Regions from separate parts of the Eubacterium sp. AB3007 genome, predicted to be linked through region 2. Evidence: riboswitches for the same ligand, from Rfam matches in the RefSeq annotation. Region 2 holds a riboswitch; each other region holds the start of a gene.
What was found. A riboswitch is a leader RNA that binds a small molecule or an ion and turns the genes downstream of it on or off. The one in region 2 is predicted to bind cobalamin.
Positions count from the first base shown of each region.

Region 1: linked by a shared signal. The riboswitch ahead of P156_RS0106570 (sirohydrochlorin cobaltochelatase) and the one ahead of P156_RS12385 (immunoglobulin-like domain-containing protein) in region 2 are both predicted to bind cobalamin.
Region 3: linked by a shared signal. The riboswitch ahead of P156_RS0107695 (ABC transporter substrate-binding protein) and the one ahead of P156_RS12385 (immunoglobulin-like domain-containing protein) in region 2 are both predicted to bind cobalamin.
Region 4: linked by a shared signal. The riboswitch ahead of P156_RS0105985 (carboxypeptidase-like regulatory domain-containing protein) and the one ahead of P156_RS12385 (immunoglobulin-like domain-containing protein) in region 2 are both predicted to bind cobalamin.

Region 1 is NZ_JIAD01000001.1:1,379,242-1,384,559, forward strand. It holds gene P156_RS0106560 (6-phosphofructokinase) at 1-248, opposite strand, end outside; gene P156_RS0106565 (hypothetical protein) at 409-900, opposite strand; gene P156_RS0106570 (sirohydrochlorin cobaltochelatase) at 907-2,082, opposite strand; cobalamin riboswitch at 2,208-2,397, opposite strand; gene P156_RS0106575 (DUF819 domain-containing protein) at 2,488-3,729, opposite strand; gene hemB (porphobilinogen synthase) at 3,757-4,740, opposite strand; gene cobA (uroporphyrinogen-III C-methyltransferase) at 4,741-5,318, opposite strand, start outside.
Region 2 is NZ_JIAD01000001.1:2,069,274-2,074,591, reverse strand. It holds gene P156_RS12385 (immunoglobulin-like domain-containing protein) at 1-3,741, opposite strand, end outside; cobalamin riboswitch at 3,977-4,110, opposite strand; gene P156_RS0109845 (S8 family serine peptidase) at 4,258-5,318, shown strand, end outside.
Region 3 is NZ_JIAD01000001.1:1,625,146-1,630,463, forward strand. It holds gene P156_RS0107685 (ABC transporter permease) at 1-217, opposite strand, end outside; gene P156_RS0107690 (ABC transporter permease) at 214-1,137, opposite strand; gene P156_RS0107695 (ABC transporter substrate-binding protein) at 1,221-2,729, opposite strand; cobalamin riboswitch at 2,805-2,989, opposite strand; gene P156_RS0107700 (cation diffusion facilitator family transporter) at 3,132-4,277, opposite strand; gene P156_RS0107705 (glutathione peroxidase) at 4,385-4,948, opposite strand; gene P156_RS0107710 (MarR family winged helix-turn-helix transcriptional regulator) at 4,966-5,318, opposite strand, start outside.
Region 4 is NZ_JIAD01000001.1:1,217,959-1,223,276, reverse strand. It holds gene P156_RS0105985 (carboxypeptidase-like regulatory domain-containing protein) at 1-2,495, opposite strand, end outside; cobalamin riboswitch at 2,681-2,902, opposite strand; cobalamin riboswitch at 3,137-3,344, shown strand; gene P156_RS0105980 (hypothetical protein) at 3,514-5,318, shown strand, end outside.

The DNA of each region.
Region 1 (5,318 bases), 690 kb from region 2:
CTGCAGGAACCCAGGTACGCCGCCGGGGTCCTCTTCAGCAATTCCTCGTCCAGGCCTGTCTGGATGTGCTTGGACAGGTCGATGTACCTCTCCTGCAACAGTCCCTGCACGCCGTGGATCATGCCGTATACCTTGTTATATCCTCTTTCTTTCGCGGTTCTGTACACACCCGCCAGAGACGAGTTGATGGCCGCGGTAGGACCTCCGGATTGTCCTACGATAACATTCCTCTTTTTCTGTTTCTTCATGGTTAATCTCCTTACATAAACTTTACCTTATTACTCTATAACAAATTCCCCTTGATTGCAATGTTTTTTTGAACAAAGACCAGAAAAGGCTGCCCGCGCGGGACAGCCTCTTCTGTGGAAATACCTTACTTAAATTATATTCCGGACTCATCGCCCGTACTCACTCCTGCAATGGCTTCGGATCTGTCACCTTGACCTTGTGGTCGTACCAGTTGCCGTGGGTCCCGATCAGCGCCACATCGAACTCCTGGTCGATGGCCGGCACCGGGATATCGAACCCGTAGACGGTCTGCTTGTACCCATCGTCGTAGGTAACCTGATCCTCTGTCGGTTGGATGAGCTCCGCTCCATCCTTCTGCGCGTCTTTCTTCTTTCCGTAGAACAGATTGGTGATGCGCTTGGACTGCAGCGTCACATGGATGGTCATCTGGCCATCCTTCACGGTGAGGATTCCCTGGTCGTTCTTTGACTCGTTCACGTGGAACATACTGCTGTCCGTGGTGAACGTTGCGGTGTACTGACCATCTGTCAGGCCCGCCTTCTCCGCAGGGCTTTGTGTACCGCCGCTGCAGGCACAAAGCACGGTTCCCAGGGAGAGCAGCAGCAGGCAGATCACCAGCAGCCGCCCCTTCAAAGCTAATTGTCTGAACATCCCCATTTACTTGTTGATCGCATCCTTGGCGTGGTCAACGTACATCTCCTGGATGGCCTTGATCTCGCCCAGACCTGTGATCTGGCAATCCACACTGTCAAATGCCTTGGCAGCGGTGAACTGGCTTACCCAGGATTCCGGATCGTCTGCATCTGCCATGTCGTTGTGGGCATGGTCACCGGCAACGACCATCAGCGGGCGCAGGATGACCTTCTTGTAGCCGGCCTTCTTTACCTTCTCGATGACCTTGTCACAAGCGGTATCCTCAGGCTCACCCTCAACGGTGCCGATGAAGACGTTCTTGTAGCCCAACTCGTCCATCTGCTTCTGCATCTGGTCATAGGTGATGTTGGCCTCGTGAGAGGTTCCGTGTCCCATGAATACGAAAGCGGTGCCGTCCTTCTCAGCAGCGTCCAGATCGTCATACTTGGCGTCCTTGACAGCGGCCTTGGTGACAGCCTTGGCGCATCTTTCCTTATCCTCGTTGATGACGGAGGCATCCTTGCCTACCTCACCCAGCAGAGGCTCTGCGAACTTCAGGGAATCGAACTTGTCCTTATACTCGTTGATGGCCTCGACCACTTCGTCGTACTCCTTACCCTTCATCAGGTGAGTCGGCACGACTACCAGCTCCTTGACCTTGTTTTCCTCAGCGCGGGCCAGTGCCTGCTTGATGTTGTCGATCTTCTCGCCGTCACGGGCAAAGATGTGGTTCATGATGATCTGAGAGGTGAACGCTCTTCTGACAGCCCAGTCAGGGTTGGCTTCCTGTACAGCCTTCTCGATGGAACCGATGCAGGCCACTCTCTTATCGTTGAAGGAGGTACCAAAGCTGACCACCAGGATCTCCTTGTCACCGATCTTGTCTCCGTTCAAAGGATCGTCCTTGGAGGCATCGCCGGTGTCGTCACCGAAGTAACCCGGATCTGCTTCCTCACCCTCGACCATTTCCTTCTGCTCATCGGTCAGTGCATCCCACTTGGCCTTGGCATCCAGGCACTGCTGCTCAGTGTCCTCAGACCACTCGCCTACGTAGATTGCATCGATGGCGTCTGCACAGGCCTGTGCCGCTTCCTTGTCAGCATCTCCGCCGCCGCTCTCTTCTGTCTGTGAGCCACCGCAACCGGTCATGAATACTACCGCCATCATGACTGACAGCATCAAAACCAATAATTTCTTCATAACTACAACTCCTTTAGTTAATAGTGAAACAATTGCCGATGAATACAAAAAGCCCTCTGTCTGTACAACACAAACAAAGGGTCTCTCTCGTAAAAAACCAAATACACAACCCATTGCTCGTGGCGGGGTCTCCCCCTCCTGATGGTCGGTCTCCTGAGTTACAGATCTACGCGCCAGCCTCCTTCCCGGTCTCCCAGTGGTATAATGGCCATTGCTCCCTGATTACAGTAACGAGAACTCTGCAGGAATCTCACCTGCTTCCCGGTGGCAGGCTCTCCCGAAGGACAAAGCCTGTTCCCCATCAGTTGTATTCATCACTTATGAATCTACCACAAAAATAACAGGCTGTCAATCAACGCCTCCAATAATCAACAATGCGAGGCATAAGTTGTCTCTGGGGAAACTCTACGCCCCCAGCAGGTTGCCAACAATGACCCCCAGATAGGTGCCGATCACATACCCAAAGGTACCGATGAGCATCACCGGCCCCACCAGTTTGCTCCACCCCTGAGAGATGGCCATGCCGGCCGCCGTGGTAGGCCCTCCGATGTTGGCATTGGAGGCCATGATGCAGTCTTCCAGATCGAACCGAAGCAGCTTGCCCCCCGCGAAACAGAACAACATGTTGCAGGCCACCATGATCCCGGTGAACAGGAACAGGGCAGGGGTCTGGGTGATGATCACTATGATGGAGGCCGGTACACCGATGACGAAGAAGAACAGGTAGATGAAATACGTCCCGATCTCCTGGGATCCGTTGAGTTTCCCGATCTTGTCCCCCGCATAGGTGGCCATCAGCATGGACAGGGTGGCGATCCAGATATACTGCGAGCCGAAGAAGGCGTTGATCATGGAAAGCAGCATGTTGCTGGTAGGGACCAGCTCCCCGATGAACCCGCCGATGAGTTTGGATAGCCAGACGATGATCACGGTGTAGGCCAGGTTCATGGCTACATCCTTCAGAGAAATCCCCTTCCGGCTCCAGAAGGCCGCCGCCTGGTTTTCGCCTCCGGCTGCGTGGCCCGCCGCCACCTCATCGATGTGGGGATGGCCGAAATGCCTGCGGAAGAATTTCATTCCCGCGAACATGATCAGCACAAAGAAATATACCGCCATCAGCAGGTTGTCCGCCACGGTGGCGGCTCCCACCACCTCTCCGGTGACGCTGAATTCGTCCGACAATGCCGCCAGATTCAAGCTGCCGCCGATGTAAGTCCCGGTCATCATGGCCGCCACTCCGGCAGGTTCCGGCACCATGTTCTTCAGCAGTGTGAAAGAGATGGCTGCTCCCACCAGTGTCCCCACCGCGCCGATCAGGAAGATGATCAGGATCCGTCCCGTCTCCTTCCAGATCACCTTCAGGTTGCACTCCATCAGGAGCAGCGGGATCGCCATAGGCACCGCGTAGCCCCAGATGACATCGTCATACAGTGCTGAGTTGATGGGCAGGATCCCCAGGTTGGACAGGATCATGGCCAACACCAGACAAAGGATGCACCCTGAAGCTTTCGCTGCCCAGTCATACTTTTGCTCCAGATAGATCGCCAGCGCCACTCCTGCACAAAGCACGAACAACAGGCTCCATGTATCGTCAGCTGCCACCAGAGAATCTCTCCCCAGCCACGGCTGGAATATCGCACTTAACACTTTGTTACCTCACTCCGCCATTCCGGCTCATCCAATCTTTCCTGCGTCGATCATTGCCGCGATTTCTTTCGCGAAGTAGGTGATATACATGCCAGCTCCCGCACGGAAGGCTCCCACTGCCATCTCTCCCACGATGCGCTCTTCGTCGATCCAGCCCTGGGCCGCTGCCGCCTTCACCATACTGTACTCCCCGCTGACACTATAGGTAGCGATGGGGATATCGGTGGCATCCGCCACCTCCCGAATCAGATCTCCGTAAGCCATCGCAGGCTTGACGATGAGGAAATCCGTCCCTTCCTCCACGTCCAGCATGGCCTCCTTCAGGGCCTCCCTGCGATTGTGGAAATCCATCTGATAACTCTTCCGATCACCGAACTGGGGCGCGCTGTCCGCCGCCACCCGGAAGGGACCGTAGAAGGCAGAGGCGAATTTCACCGCGTAGGACATGATGGGGGTGTTGACGAACCCGGCTTTGTCCAGTTCCTGGCGAATGGCGGTGACGTGGCCGTCCATCATGTCGGAGGGCGCCACCACATCCGCGCCGGCCTCCACCTGAGTGCGGGCGATCCTGGCCAGCATGGGCAGGGTGTCATCGTTGTCCACGTAGCAGTCGTGGAGGATGCCGCAGTGGCCGTGGTCGGTGTACTCGCACATACACACATCCGCGATGGCCACCATCTCCGGATGGCGCTTCTTGGTCTCCATCAGAGCGCGCTGGACGATGCCGTCCTCGGCGTAGGCCTGGCTGCCTACCGCGTCCTTGTGCTCCGGAATACCAAACATGAGGATGTTCTGCACCCCCGCCTCTGCCAGCTCATCCAGGATGTAGGGCAGCTGATCCACACTGTAGCGGAACTGCCCAGGCATGGCCTCGATGGGTTCCTTGATGTTTTCGCCGTCCTGGGCGAAGATGGGATAGATCAGAGATGCTTTGTCTACCCTGGTCTCCCGGACCATCTTCCGCATCTGCTCGGTGGTTCTCAGTCTTCTTGGTCTGACGATCATGTCCATTTACTTACGTTCTCCTTTCATGCGGACCACCAGCTCAGCCAGGCTGTCCATGGTGGCCTTTTCTGCCATAAATGTCTGCATGCCCAGGGCATCGGCGGCGGCTAAGGTCTGTTTCCCGATGCAGGCCGCCGCAACGGTGCTATAGTCCAGGCCTTCTGTCTGGGCGGCGAAGCCCCGGACGGTGGATGCGCTGGTGAAGACAGCGCAGTCGATCTTTCCTTCTTCGAACAAAGCCTTCTCGTCCAGCACCCCTGCGGGAGCATCCACGGTGTCGTAGGTGGCGATGTCGTCCACCTGGGCGCCTGCCTTTTCCAACTCCTCCACCAGGGTCTGGTTGCCCACGGCTGCCCGAGGGAGCAGTATCCGTTCTCCTCCCGCAAGCTGTGCTCCCAGCTCACGTCCCAGGGTGTCGCCGTCATACACCGAGGGCACAAAGTCTGCCAGGATCCCCCGTTTCTCCACTTCCTTGCGGGTACCGGCACCGATGGCGGCAATCTTCAGTCCCGCCAGACAGCGGATATCTTTCCTGGCCTCTTCCATGGTCTGGAAGAACACCCGGACGCCGGTGGGACTGGTGA
Region 2 (5,318 bases):
ATCCAATGCAGTCGCAAAAGCACCGCCGGTCATGGTCAGATCCTCATTGATCAGGTAGGAGATGTTAAGTGTAGAAACCTTGAACAGCTTACCGAAGTATCCGGAATTGCTGATCTCGATATAGTCCTTGACATCTTCTTTCGTGAAGGCACCGCCGTATTTCATCTCGTGGATAGTGTAGACCACATCCGCAAAGGTGACCTTCCCTGCATTTCCGGCATCGATATCTCTGGTCTCGCCGTATTTCTCCGCGGCGTTACTCCAGACTACGATTTCCTGCGGCACAAAGTCGAACTTGTTCGCTTTCTCAAAATTACTTACACTGACCTGAATCTCCTCGCTGATGGGGTTCTGCGCCAGCTTTGCTTCATTGACAGCCTTCTCCAGTTCTGCGGCGGCCTGTTTCTTTGCCTTGTCAGTAGCCTCACTGTTATCAAGTACTGCCTTCGCATCCGTGATCGCCTGCTGCAGCTTTTCCTTTGTTCCGGCCGGATACTCTCCCTCGCCTTCTCCTTCAACCATGTCTTCGATCATTTTGCTTGCGTCATTGATCACCTCGCTAAGGATCTCAGCATTGGACTTGGAGCCCTTCACGGTCAGATCGACAGATGCCTTCTGGCGATAGAGTTTAGCGAACAAAGCACTCTTTTCCGGATCATCTTTATATTTCTTGTAATATTTTCCGAAGATCTTGTGGGTCAGATAACTCTCTATCGTGACATCCGTATCACGCTCTGGCGTCGTTAGCAATCTCGGGAATCCGCTCTGGATCACAGAGGTATTGCTGGAATGGAACCTGGTATACGCTTCGTCGTTGCTTCCATCCGGATCTTCCACATAGGTGTCGGCAGATACGCCGGTACCAGTCGTATTCTTGGATTCGTAGGCAAAGACCGCATTACCGTCTTCGTCCAGATTCACCTCCTGGAAGTCATGCAGATCCTTGGTGATCTCGTCTTTGTCCGTGTTCTCACCCTTGATACCATCCCAGTAGGCTTCCACGGCTTTGGTCATTAGCGCATTGGCCTGATCCAGTTCCTCCTGCTCCAGCGGAAGGACGTTCACCGTTGCGAGATCTTTCTCCACGAACAGGTTCGGATTGTCCTTGGAGACCATTCTGACCTTCAGGGTGGTGGACTTCGCCGCTTCACCAGGAAGCGGGCGGTAAACGTTACCCCGATATCCGTCCACCTTGATCAGGTCCTCATCCCCAGAAGAGTAGACAAATCTATACTTGTTATAGTCTTTCACGCCGGTATTCTTCGGCGTCGGCATCTGGATGTCGTTGACAACAGCATCGGTATCCAGCTTCTTGTTCGTAATGCTGTCCTTCAGCTTGGCTGCTGTCAACGGCTCCAAGCTCTCGTTCATTTCCGCCAGGGCTTCCTCAACGTTGATCGCAGGCACCTTGATTTGGAACGTCGTCTTCAGCGCATCGATTGCCTTTGTCTCTGCAGCAGTACCGCTGTTTGTCTTCTTGTAATCGACGGTCGCCGTAAGCGTAACCTGATGATCGATGATATCCGGTGCGACGGATGCCACGTAGTCTCCGTAGATAACATCGGAACCGTTCTTGATCGCGATTACGGCAGGATCGCTGGAATTCCATTTGATTTCTGCCAGCAGGTTACCACCGCTCTGACCGCCCAGATATCTGGTCAGCGTCAGTTCCTTGGTGACGTCGTTCTGCTCGCCGTTCTCCCCCTTGATCATGTCCCAGGTGATTTTGTCCAGAATCTCCTTCTGCAGGGTTTCGGCCAGCTTGTCCGCATCCCAATAGATATTGACCACCTTGGAGAGTTCCCTGGTGCTGGACCCTTTCGAGAGGATGAACGAAACGTCATACTGCGCGTAACTTCCCTTTCCCATAGCGGACAAAGTCATGGGATCATCGTAGAAGTAAGTGATATCCCCATTCTCTGCGATCGCCGCATCTCCGTTTGCCGGATAACTGTGTCTTTCGGCAGATTTCATGGATACATCGATTCCCTCATAGCCCTTTGACGCAATGTCCTTTTTCAGGTACTCTGCGATATTGGTGTCTCTTCCGTAAACAGGAGCGAGCACGCCCAGATCGTACCTCTTTGCGGCGTCCTCGAGCATTTTCTCATCGCTCTGAGCTTCCTGCGAGTAGATCGTGCATGTGAAATCCTTTGTCTCGGAAACTTCCCCTGCTGCGATCGTCGCGGTCAGCTTCACTTCTTTCTTGCCGCTTTCGGGAAGCTGTTTGACCGTTCCATCATTTCCGATGAAGGTCTCGTCCCCTGATTTCCAAGAGATCTCAGCGCCGTTTTCACCCTTTGTGGCCAGTGTGATCGCGCCTGTCTCTGTGATCATTTGGATATTCTCGACGGTCAGGGCATCTTTGTCCAGACTCACCTTCAGCGCATCGGAAAGTTCAGCGATCTCAATCTCGTCGGAGGTCGCATAGGAATCATCTGCGCCGTATACTGTCACGGAGTACTTCTTTCCAAGGCTGGCCTTCTCATCCGGCACCACGAACTTCGCCCCGATGGCACCGCTGATATCCTCGCCGTTCTCCATCCACTGGTACTTCACGCTTGTGGGTTCCTCGCCGCCTTCACCGTTTGCAGTTGCGATCAGTGTCGCACCGGTCTTGGGTTCACCACTGATGTCCACGGAGATGACAGGAACTTCCTGCACAGGTGTCTTATTCTGCCAGGCAAGGATCGGATAACCGCCGTTGATGTTGTCGCTATCCTTCACAAAGGCTTCTCCCAGAAGAGATACAAACTCCGCGCTTTTCATCTCATCGGCGATTTTGCTTACGACACCTTCCGGCGTTGCCCCTACTACTGCCTGCTCTGCAGCGGTGTCAAGAACATAGCAGTTGGTGATCGTGCCATTGTTGGATTTGTTACCAAGCAACGATCCCGGCTTATTCGATGAAGCGACCGAGCATGTTCCGACATTATAACAGTTCTTCAAATTGTCAGTCGGCCCCGATTTTGTGGTCTGCCCAATGATCCCACCTACCAGGTTGGAATACTGGCCTGTGCCTGTGATGGGTGCGTTGTTATATGAATTATGTACATCTGTCTTCCCACCGGAAACATTACCCACAATGCCCCCGATCTGGTTGTTTGTTCCGGTTATCTCTCCCATGTTGACACAACCTTCGATGGACACCTTGGTATTGTTTCCGCTGACATATGCGAGGATGCCTCCGACGCGGTTACCGCCTCCGGTCACTTTGCCGTGGTTGATGCACTCTCTGATGGATACACCATTCATTGCCCAACCAACCAATCCTGCTACGTTTCCGGCTTTTCCGTCGATGTCCGCCTGATTGATGCACGTTTCGATGACCACATCATCTCCTGTAGCCTTGCCTGCGATTGCGCCGACATAGTTTTTCGTCCCAGACACCTTCCCTGCTGTCGTGACTGACTTGACCGTAGCACCGGCGGCAAGGTCCTTGAATAATCCGACATTCGCTGTCGTTCCTTCAATATTCAGCATCACCGTGTGTCCGTTTCCGTCAAACGTTCCACTGAAAGCATTGGCGTACGGGGCTTCTACGGTAATATCACTGTCCAGCACATAATTACCGTCTGCCTCCATCGCCGCAAACTCCTCCGCACTACTGATCTTGACTGCCTCGCCACCATCGGCTCCGCCCTGCCCCCCTGCGGCAAACGCCATCGACGGCATGAACGTCACGACCATCAGCACGGAAAGAAGCAGTGTGGCCAACTTGTTCCATGTTTTTCGTTTCATAACACTTTCTCCTATGATTATTAAATCTGTAAGTCTGCGTGCCACTTAGCCTCCTTTCTCGTTGTTGCACGCTTTGTATAAAAAAACGGCCACCTCTGGAGCAGCCGTCATCTCATAGGATCACATTCACGCAAATGAAAAGAAAAGTGCGGTCTGGCAGGCTCATACGCCGCTGTAACGTATGCTCCCTGATACCAAGACTTACCCTTTCGGTCGATGCCCAACTACTTCAGAGTATTCACATCCGGGCAGTGACTCGTCTCCCGACTTCTGCGAACCTCTTGTCCACATCTTACGGTTGCTGAATCAGCGCGGGATTCTCACCCGCTTCCGTTAGTCACTCCCAATATCACTTTTTACTTATATTTATTCTATCACCTCCCTCCCTCTTTTTCAAGCCTTAGATCGAGAATCAATTCCTCATGTTGCCGAAAACTGTCTGCCGCCTGGCACGCCTACAGATATTGACACTACATGCGATATTCGATATCCTAAAGTTGCAGAAAGGAGGATCTTATGACGCAGTTTGACAGGCAGCGCCTGAAGAAGGCCACGGTGCTTCTTGTGGTGATGATGGCTTTGTGCCTGCTCGGGATTCGTGAGGTATTCGCCGACACAGATCTGACCGGCATCCGCCTGATGGGCCTGGACAAAGCCTCTGCCCGCTTTGCGAACGTGAACGGCTCGGTCACAGTCGCCGTGATCGACAGTGGCATCGACAAAGAACACGACTGGTTTCAGGGTAGGATAGACCTGGCTCATTCGGTGAATCTTACAGAGGATCGAACCGGCAGCGATTACAGCGATGACTCCGGCCATGGAACACATGTTGCCGGCATCATCGCCAAGGGCACTCCCCCACAGGTGAAGATCATGGCGATTCGTATCATGCAGAAGGGAAGCAGCGAGGAAGACGTCGCCTCCGCTGCGGATCTGATCGCAGCCATCAATTATGCCGCGGAGCACGGGGCGGATGTGATCAACATGAGCCTCGGCTATGACACCGATCAGTTGAAATACGATCTGGGTGGGAGCTACGCCCCCTTGGACGATGCACTCCAAAACGCATTGGACAAAGGCTGCGTTATACTGGTCGCCTCCGGAAACGAAGGGACCGACATTGCCCGTAACTACCTGGCAGCCACCTCCCGCACCATATCCATAGGGGCCATCGGCGACGACCCCTATACGGGAGAGTACACGGCCCTTTCCATTTCCAATTTCGGCGAGGCACTGGATTTCACCGCACCCGGCTATTACATCGAGAGCGCTGTTCCCGGCAATACCACCAAAATGAAGACCGGCACCTCCATGGCCTGTCCACACGCAGCGGCTGCCGCTGCGATCCTCAAGCTCATGCACCCGGATTACAGGCAGGCGGATGTATATCGGGAGTTCCAACGCCTTGCCGTAGATATGGCTCCCACCGGCCGGGATCCGAAAACTGGCTATGGATACGTGGATCTCTCCAACTATGATGGTCTCGATCCCTCCGAACACGGTAGCGCAGGAGAATCCACCGGCAGGAACGATCCTCCCAAGATGCCAGGCAAAGCCGCCACTCGGAGCACGAGCAC
Region 3 (5,318 bases), 440 kb from region 2:
CTGTGGCCAGAAAGACCACGATCAGCGTCCGCTGTCCTCCCGTGACCATCAGGGCGAACAGATCCCTGCCAAGATTGTCTGTCCCCAGCCAGTGGGCCGGACCACAGCCCTGGTAGGTATGCAGCATATCCGTCAGTTTGATGTTCTGGTGGGGGATCAGAAACAAAAGGAGCACAAACACCAAAAACGCGCCCCACAGAATGTATCTCCTCTTCATGCTCCCCTCCTTGCTCCCAGCAAATACAGAACCAGATGGAGCACCAGATGCACGAGAAACATCCAGAGGACCACCACCAGGATATAGGTCTGCAGGATTGTATAGTCCCTGCTGTCCATGGCAGAGACCAGCATGGTAGACAGCCCCGGGATCGCAAAGGCGAACTCCAGCACCGTGCTCCCGCCGAACACCCCGGCAAACCGTGTGATCACCGCCGCAATCAGGCTGGCCAGCGGCGGCTTGTACGCGTGCTTCCACAGTACCTCCTCCGGCGCAAACCCTCTGGAGACCATGAACTTCACATAGCTTTGTCCCATCTCCTCCCGAAACGCGGCGCGCACCACCCGGGACAGCCCGCCGATGCTGTACAAAGCCGTCAGCAGTATCGCCGCCAGGATAGAGTATCGCCCGTCTCCCGTAAAGAAACTGGCGATCCCGAGCTTCACCCCAAAGGCATTGATGATCAGGATGGACAGGATGAACATGGGCACACTCTGACAGAAGACCGTCATGCCCGTGGTGATCCTGTCCCAGCGTCCGCTTCGGGTGAGGGCGGCCCGATACCCCAGGAAGAAGGCTCCAACGGCACCCAGCAGGATCCCGATGATCCCGATGGAAAAGGAGTAGGGCATCTTGGCCAGGAACCGCTCCCGGATGTTCTCTCCCGACACCAGCGAGACACCCCAGTCTCCCCGCAGGAAGTTACCGATCCAGCCGGTATACTGGAAGATCAGCGGCTCATCCAGCCCCATCTTCTCCTTCACATAGGCCTCGTTCTCCGCCGTGTGCGGCAGGTGGTAGGCATCCAGCCACTTGTCCACCGGGGTGGTGGGCATCATCCGCACCGCCAGAAAGATCAGCGCCGAGGTCACCAGGAAGATCAGGCACCACTTGCTCAGAAATCGTATTGCATTCCTCATAACTTCATCACCCGGCGGGACTAGCCCGCCCAAAAGACAGGCGGGCCCACAGAGTGTGCCCGCCGCTCGCAAATAGATTGGTTTTACAGGCCGAGTTCTGCGTTGACGCAGTAGTAGTCGCCGCAGTATGGCTCATATGCCTTGACTCTCTCGGACAAAGCCACGTGCCACTGAGGATCCACCAGGTAGATCATGGGCAGATCTTCTGCCACGATGGCCTGGATGTCTCTGGACTGCTTGTCTCTGTCCTTACCCGGCTGCGTCTTTCCCATCTCGTCCAACAGCTTGTTGACTTTGTCGCTGCTGTAGCCGGCATAGTTTCTGCTTCCGTCCTTGGCAAGCGCCATGTTCAGGAAGGCCGATGGCTCACCAGAGGGTGCGGTGTGCTGCGCGTAGAACACCAGGTCGTAGTCGCCGCCCTCCAGGTTGGCGTTGATGTCATCCACCACATCGGTCTTGCTGTCGATCCCTGCTGTCGTCAGCTGAGAAGCGGCCAGCTGCATCAGGATCGGCAGATCCGCCCGTGCGGAGTAGGTTACCATGTGAAGGGTCAGCTTCTTCCCGTCCTTCTCATAGTAGCCCTCGTCGTTCTTCTTGTAGCCCGCCTTCTCCAGCAGTTTGGCGGCCTCTTCCGCCTTTGTCTCCACCTTCACATCTCCCGCGAAGGAATAGTACTGAGCAAAAATACCATTGGCCACCCGGCCGCCCTGTAGAGCCTTGACCATTTCCTCTCTATCCAGCAGCAGATCGATGGCCTTGCGCACGTCGGCGTCTTTCATGGGGCCGTCCTTCAGATTGGTGAACCCGAAGTACTGGTAACCCGCATCATAATCCTTGACGGTGAACCCTTTCCCCTTCAGTGTCTCAGCGCTTTCCGGAGTGAGACCGAACATCAGGTCTACCTCCCCTGCCTCAAAAGCCTGCTCCATGGCGGCCGTATCGCTGAACACCTTCAGGGTGACATCCGAACGCTGCTCTGCCCGGTCGTCGTAGTAGGGGTTCGGCTCCAGCTCGAGGGATACCTCGGAGTCCAGCTTCTTGACCATATACGGACCCGTGTAGAGGAAGTCATCCCCGTCCTGCTTGAACACCACGTTGCACCACTCTGCCAGCAGCGACTCCATCACCGGGGTCGGTTTCTCGGTCTTGATGGTCAGCGTGCCGTCCTTCTCGGCGGTAAACTTCACCACGCCCGCCGTGCCGTTCGCCATCTCGTTGTTCTTCTGCAGGTAGTTCATGCAGTCCGCCAGCGCCTTGGCATCGCAGTCTGAGCCATCGCTGAACTTCACCTTCCCGGTGAGCGTCGCGGTCCAGGTCAGGTCATCCTTTCGCTCGAGCTTTTGCACAAAGCGGGATACCAGGTTGCCCTTGGCATCCTGCATGTAGATCCCTTCGCTGATGCCGTGGGAAGTCAGATCCCAGGCACTGTCCACCGGGTTGGTATTTCCGGCGACATAGCTGCAGCCGACCACGATCGGGCCATCTGCAGTTGCCTCTTCCGACTCTCCTCCGTTATCTCCTCCGCCGCAGCCGGCCAATACCAGCGCCACGACCGAGAGGCTGAGGAGCAACAAAACAAGTTTCTTCTTCATAAGACTCTCCTTTCTCTCCTCATGGATGTCCGCGTGATGGCAAACAAAAATACCTATCGCTTATGCCTACGACAGCACCCATGCTTCACATCTGCGGTCTTCTGACTCGGGGTCAAACCTACTTGCCGCCCTTCTCAGGATGTTCATTTCCCAATGGTTTATGCAGCGTTCGATTCCCCATTACAGCAGGGATAAACTGTACCGGGATCTCACCGGACTTCCTCAGCATCAAGGCTGATTGCAGATGTTCATTATATTTAACTGTTGTCTGATTTTACACCAGAATATGAAAACGGTCAAGGGGGTGTGTCAAAGGGGACGGTTCTTTTTGACACACTCGGTAAGTGTGTCAAAAAGAACCGTCCCCTTTGACACACCCTTTGGCACACCCCCTGGTATATCCTACGCCAGATCCACCACGTCCACGTCGGGCAGGATCATGATATGGTAATCGGGATACAGCGCCTGTACTTCCTGCGACATGATCCCTACCGCGTCGGCTTTGTCCACATCAAAACTGAGGACCACATCGAAACGCATGGACTTCGCTTCGGTATCAGCGTAGAATCCGTGGAGCTGCAGCGCCCAGTCATGGGACATGACGGTCTTCTGTACCGTGTTCCGAATCTGCGCCGCCTCATCGTCGCTGGTGTTGTAAGAATAGACTCCAATACCCGTGAGGATAACTCCCGTCTCCTTGAAAACGCGAGCCTGCGCCCGGCGAGTCAGTTGGTCCACCTCGTCTACGGTCATTGTGTCAGGCAGTTCCAGGTGCACGGAACCGTAGTACTTGTCCGGCCCGTAATTGAAGAGCGTCAGGTCGTAAGCGCCGCGCACCTCCGGTTCCTGCGTCAGGATCTCCCGGATGCGCAGGCTGGTCTCCGCGTTGCCCCTCTGCCCGATGATGTCATTCAGCGTCTCGATCATCATCTCGACACCCGCCTTGATGATCACCAGGGAGATCACCACGCCCACGTAGGCTTCCAGGGAGATGCCCCAGATCAAATAGATGATGGCGGAAGCCAGGACGGAGGCGGACAGGATCGCATCGAAGGAGGCATCAGATCCGGAGGCGATCAGTGCTCCGGAGTTCACCTTCTGGCCCTGTCTCTTTACATACCGGCCCAGGATAAGCTTCACCACGATCGCCACTGCGATGATCACCAGCGAGACGGTGGCGTAGTTGGCTGTCTCGGGATGGATGATCTTCTTCACCGACTCTACCAGGGAGGTGATCCCGGCGTAGAGCACGATGGCCGCCACCAGCATGGAGCTCAGGTATTCGATCCTGCCGTAACCCAGCGGGTGTTTCTTATCCGGCAGCTTGGCCCCCAGTTTGGCTCCGATAATGGTGATCACGGAGGACAACGCATCCGACAGGTTGTTCACCGCGTCCAGTGTGATGGCGATGGAGTTGGAAAGCACGCCGATCACGGCCTTGAAGGCTGCCAGCAGCACGTTGGCTGCGATCCCTATGATGCTGGTCCTGACGATCACCTTCTCCCGGTTCATCGATAGTTCCAGCGCATCCAGACTTTCATTGTTCATCCTTGTTCTCCTTCCAGTACGTCAGAGTGTGTCAGGAGGGACGGTTCTTTTTGACACACTTTCGACGCAAATTCCCTCAACTTGTCGTTATCCTACAGGGGAGTGTGTCAAAAAGAACCGTCCCCTTTGACACATTTCTCCACTGCCGATCTGACAGCCTTCATATCCTCGGTGGGCTCGAACCGGGCGACCACATTTCCCTCCCGGTCGACGAGGAACTTGGTGAAGTTCCAGCCGATGTAGGTTTTGTCCCCGAAGGCTTTGTTGTTGGCCTTGGCGAACTTGTTCAGTGCTGCGCTCTTCAAGCCTTTGCCAAATCCCTGGAAGGGCTTCTCTGTAGCAAGCCACGCGAACAGCGGATCCGCCGTCTCCCCATTCACATCGATCTTGGCGAACTGGGGGAACTCCGCCCCGAACTTGAGGGTGCAGAACTCGTGGATCTCCTCATCGGAACCCGGTGCCTGCCCGGCGAACTGATTACAGGGGAAGTCCAGGATCTCCAGCCCCTGGTCCTTCAGGTCTCTGTACATCTCCTCCAACGGCTCATAGTGTGGCGTGAAACCGCATCCGGTGGCTGTATTCACGATCAGCAGCACCTTTCCCTCATACTCTGCGAGACTAACGTCGTTGCCCGCCATATCTTTTACTTTGAAATCATATACCTTTGCCATTTTGAATCTCCTTCCTGTTAATCCAAAAGCTCATATAACAGATCATAGAGCGCCTTCGCCTTCTCTGGCGGAAGCGTGATGCAGTTGCCCACCTGCGACGGGATGTGTTTCGCCTTCTCCTGCAGCCCACGCCCTTGCTCGGTGAGGCTGATCAGCACCACCCGGTCATCTTCACTGCTGCGTTCTTTTCGGATGTGTCCTGCCTTCTCCATCTTCTTCAGAAGTGGAGAGATGGTGCCCGTGTCCAGGTGCAGCCGGCTGCAGATCTCGCCGGCGGGGATGTGATCCCTCTCCCACAAAACCAGAAACACCAGATACTGGGTGTAGGTCAGCCCCAGTTCCTTCAGCCAGGGCGTGTAGAGGCCGGTCA
Region 4 (5,318 bases), 850 kb from region 2:
TTCACCTGCACGAGTACGTCAGCTTCGTCCGGCAGCTGGGCGTTTGCAGCTTTGGTCTCTGCCTTCTTCAGTACAGACAGCGCCTCCTGGAAAGAGTCCTCGGTACCCTCTTCCTTGTTCAGTGCGGTTTCTGCTGCGGCAATGGCCTCCTGGAAGGCAGACTTTGTGCCGGAGGGATACTCCAGCGGCGCATCGCCCTCGGTGATATCCGCCAGCTGGGCCTTCGCCTTCTCGATTTCCTTCTTCAACTGGTTGCGGAAGTTGATCTTCAGAGAGAAGGTATAGTCCACAGTGGGCTCGAAATCGTTGGGCGTCAGATAGACTTCTTTGGACTGATATCCCTCCATCGTCAGCAGGCAGTGGAGCTGTTTGCCGCCAGGGACAGTGAAGGACCCGTCTTCATTTGCCGGGATCTCCTTGTCCTCTACGGTGATGGATCTGACCACATCTTTCAGTTCCTCAGAGGTGTCCTCATCGTATACCTTGAGCGTGATGGTGTGACTATCCAGATACTTCTTGATGGTGATCTCCTGAACAACATCCTCGGTGGGCTTGAGATAGTTGTATTGGCTCTCCTGGTAACCGTCCTTGGACACGGCGCAGTTGTACTGGATCCCATCGTACAGGCGGTAGCTTCCGTCTGCTTCTGGTGCCACGGTCTCTCCGCTTCTGGTGACAGTGATCACAGGCTCGGGTACATCCTCGCCCAGCTGATCCTTCACGTGGAACTTCACAGTGTGCATGCTGTCTGCTTCCTTGAGGAGAGAGAGCACCACGTGCTCCTCTTTGGCCGGTGAGTAGCCGGTCTTTGTCGCCTCGGCGGCGCCTCCCTGTGCCACAAAGCCTTCCTTGGAGACGGAGATAGTATATTTCTTCAGGGAATTGAGTTTGAAGGTACCATCGGCATTCGGGGTGATCTCGGTATTGTCTGCCTCGTCCACCACCTTGATGGTGGCGCCATCGATCGCCTCTTTGGTCTTCATGTCGGTTACATCCACCGTCACATCAAAGTCGATGACGGGCTTGTCCTGGACGGTGATGTGGAAGGTGCGCTCCGCCAGAGGCTCCTTGTCATAGTACACACCGTTTCCATCGTACTGATCGTAGCCAGTGTCGGCGGGGTAGAGTTTTAGCGTGGCCGTGAAGTCCATGCCGCTATCTCTGTAGGCTGCTTTCGGGCTGAAGGTGACCGTGCCGTTTTTGCCTTCCGGATAACGGATCTTCTTCAGGTTGGTGCTGGAGAAATAAGTCGTCTTCAGGATGCTGCTGTCGATGAACCAGCCCGCCCGGAACTTGTTACTACGCTTGAAGATAAAACTTTTTATCTCGGTCCCGGTAGTATCATAGTAAGGCACTGTGACATTGGTTCCCTTGCCCTTGATGGCATCCGCATGGTCGCTGCTGATGGTCCCGTTAGAGAAGTACTGGTCCATGTAGCGCTGAGCATCCTGCTGCGGTGTCATGATCTCTGTGCTGTCGCTGACGCGCTTCAGGTTTTCCTTGTCGATCTGGAAGTCGTGGACGTAGTAATACTTGTCCGGGGTCTTGTCCTGCTTGGCAAAGTGGCTGGCGGAACGGGCAGCGTAAACCTTCGGCTCTCCCAGAGTGATGGGCACGGGCCAGAAGGTGTAAGCGTTGCTCTCCGGCAGAATCAGCCCACCCAACAGATTGCTTTCCTTGCCGCCGACTTCTTTCTTTTCTTCTTCCACGGCCTCAGCGATGATGGTGTCCTTGGTGGCGGTGTCGGAAACATAGAAGCGATCGGCGCCGGTTCCCTTCATGGTGACGATGGCGGTGGCCTTTCCATCCTTGATGACAACAGTAGCCTTCGATACCACGATCATGCCGCTGGCATCGGTCGTCACATCTGTCTTGAATCCGGTTGCGGTGTAGGTCCCGTCAGTGATCTCTTCTGGCTGGGAAGGATCCGTGGGGTTTGTCGGATCTGTGGGGCCGGTGGGATCTGTGGGGTCTGCTGGCTGGTCGGAACCACCCTGGCCAGGTTCATCCGGTTTCTGGGAAGGATCGATGGTGATCATGTAGGTGTAATTGATCCAGTGCGGTTGAGACATCGCCGTTGTTCTGGCGCTGATCGCTGTTTTCTCGTTCAGTTTTACAGGCAGGGTGACCTTCTTGTTCTCAATCTTAAAAGTGTCTGCGCCCATCTGGTCCGTATCCGGATCATATATGGAGAGCTCCTCGCTCTCTGCGGAAACGGTTCCGATATGAACGTGTGACATGTTTGCGCTGCTGGCTGTGAACTCACCTGTAGCCTGCCCGTCCTTGATGGTGACGCTGGTGCAGGTCAGCCTGGCCTTGCCGGTGCCGCCATCGAACGCATAATGATCCGCGTCGATGGTATAGGTTCCGTCTGCCAGAGTCGCGCTGCCTGTGCCCGTGGGGTTTTCGTCCGCAAATGCAGGAACGCTCATCATGGACAAAGCCACCGCTGCAGATAGCAGAAGCGCCATCACCTTTTTCAAGTGTGTTTTCATAGATTCTTTTCCTTTCATTGTAATCCTTATGATGAAATGACTTGTACGCTTCTGGGGAACTCTGCCGGCATTGCCTTCTCCACAACAAGAAAAACTGCCTCCTCCTGCGAGAAGACAGTTCATAAACACATCAAAAATGCAGACCCCACTGCATGGTGTGATTGGACAGCTTTCTCCGGAAGCGTTTCTCCAACTTACAATGCAGCAGGTTTCCTGGCTCAGGGATCCATCGTGTACAGCTCCTTCTCGGGCGGAGGCGGGCGAATCGACTGATTCACCTGACGTAGCCGTCCAATGGCGATCGCTGTACGCATCTCCCCTCACAGTGACCGGATCGCTCGGGATTTCCACCCGATTCCCTATTATCCCCGCTATTACCGCAGGGCACTGCAAAGCGTACTATTCCACCCGTAATTATACTGCGGTAATGGGGTAACTGTCAACACAGAACCTGTCTTTGGAAGATGACTGCACAGGGAAGGGGTGCGGGTAGTATCGAAATCAATACTCTGTTCACCTGAGAGTTTCCCCACGCGACATTCCTGTCGCTATTCGGGTCCTTTCTCCTCAGGCCCGCATCCCGCGGTAGATTCCTCATTGACAGGCGGCAGATTTATGGTAGAATATTAGAAGCGTAAAACTGAATACGAAGCCAGTTCGGTGCCCCGGCCTGCGCGGCCGTGGGATAATAGGGAATCAGGTGCAAGTCCTGGACGATCCGGTCACTGTAATGGGGAGTTTCGGTACACGATGTCATTGGGAAACAGCCTGCAACGGCGCAAGTCCTGAGAAGACGTACTGTTGCGAGGAACCAGAGTCAGGAAACCTGCCGAATCTGAGATTGATGCCATGAACTTCCGAAGAAGGTTCGTCAATATTTCTTTTGTTATGTGTAGACCTTCTCCATGGTTTGTGGAGGAGGTCGTGCTGGTTTTTGGGCCCTGCGTACCGAAGATGCGGGCGGTCAGCGATGCGCGTGGTTATTTCACAAAACATTGTGTCATGAGAAGGAGGAAGTATGAATAGTAAGTTGAAACAGATACTGACGCTGTTGCTGTCAGTGTGTGTGGTGTTTGCATTCAGCAGCGTGGCTGCGTTTGCGGATGGGGAAGGGACGAGTAGCCCGACTCTGGAAAGCGTTACAGCAGCGATTGGGGAATTGTCCAACGATCCGCGTGATTTCAAAGCTGAGGATCGCGAAAAGGTCGAAGCTATTCAGACCGACTATGAGGCTCTTTCAGCAGAGGATCAGGCGACGATCGACAAAACATTCAACCATCCATCCGGAGACGGTCAGTCCTACGGCCGCGTTCTGGAGGCCGCTTTGTGGGCAGTGCGCTCATATGAGATCGATACGAACACCGTATTGACAGATGGTACCTACACGACAACATCTGAGCCGGCCGTCAGTTCCCAGTCCGACAAGGGTAAGAGTGATTCGAGCCGCACAAGAAACTGGTGGGTTGAGAGCGTCACCGTGGAGAACGGTCAGGCGACAGCCAACATCTATGTGACGAGTGGTGCGGCAACGAAAGCCAAACTGACTTCATACCCAAGTGTGTGGGTCGGTGGTAAGTCAATCGAGCGCGATTCGAATAATAACTACCCGATTCCGGTGGACCTGAACGGTGTGACCTACTTCGGCGGAGTCTCCTCGAGTATGCCAAGACCGATCATGTATTCGTTGAGTACTACTATCGAAGAACCTGTTAATCTGGCCATCACTAATAACACTGGCATGTTCAAAGCCGAGACAGCATCGCTGGAAACCACAGAGGGGAAGACTTACCTGGTCATGTCTCTTAGCGGTAAAGGCTATCATGAACTGTACAAGGGAACCTATGAGCAGGCTGTAGCCAATGGAGATGGCAGCAAAGATAATGGGAATGACTCGTGGATCCACGGCTATTTGAATGCAGCCGGTAAGTGGGAATTCAGAATTCCGGTGGAAGATGGGGAGTCTTATATGCCGCTGGTGGCGGTGTCTGATTCCTACTATCAGAAGTATCTGCAGGGGCAGAACTCTCTGGCAAGAGCGTTTTATCCCAGACAGATGGAGCTTGATCGTGCGGCAGGTACATTGGTTACAGGTGACTATGAGTTCAGTAGAGATATCACAGTGACAAACAATGTCAAGATGCTGAAGGTGAACTCCGCAAAGTTGGATACAGTTGGGGGGCCAAATTCTAATAACTACAAGGCTGATCTTGTTCTCGAGATGGGAAGTGAGTCTTACAGCGAGGCGTTTGTCGGAACGTTTGCAGAGGCAAATGCGGCTGAGAAGACGATTGCGCTTGCGGATGGAAATGTGTTTACGATCCCCGTCAAATGGGTGGAGACCTTTGGGCAGCCTGAAACTCTGAAGACGCTGGCGAATGGAGAGCCGTTTTATCTGTCTCTGAAATCGAAGAAGAACGGTACATGGTATGAACGGATCGCAACATTGGACGAAGGGAATGGTACATTAGTGATCGATCCAAGTATTGCCGATTACACGGCAGTGGATGCCGCTATCGCAAAGATTCCTGGAGATCTGAGTATTTATACTGACGAAACAGTAGCAGCAGTAACAAAGGCGAAAGAGGCCGTAGGTAAGAAGGATAAGTTCGCGACACAGCAGGATGAGGTTGATTTGATGGCGAAAGCTATTGATGACGCAGTGAAAGGGCTGGTCAAAAAGACAACTAAGCCTTCGACTACTTCCAACACTGGGAAGCAGGCTGCTACCGCCAAGGCCAATAGGATCAAAACCGATAGGATCAAAACCGAGCAGAACAAGATCAAGAACATCGCTCTGGCCAAGGTAAAGGTCAAGAAGGGAAA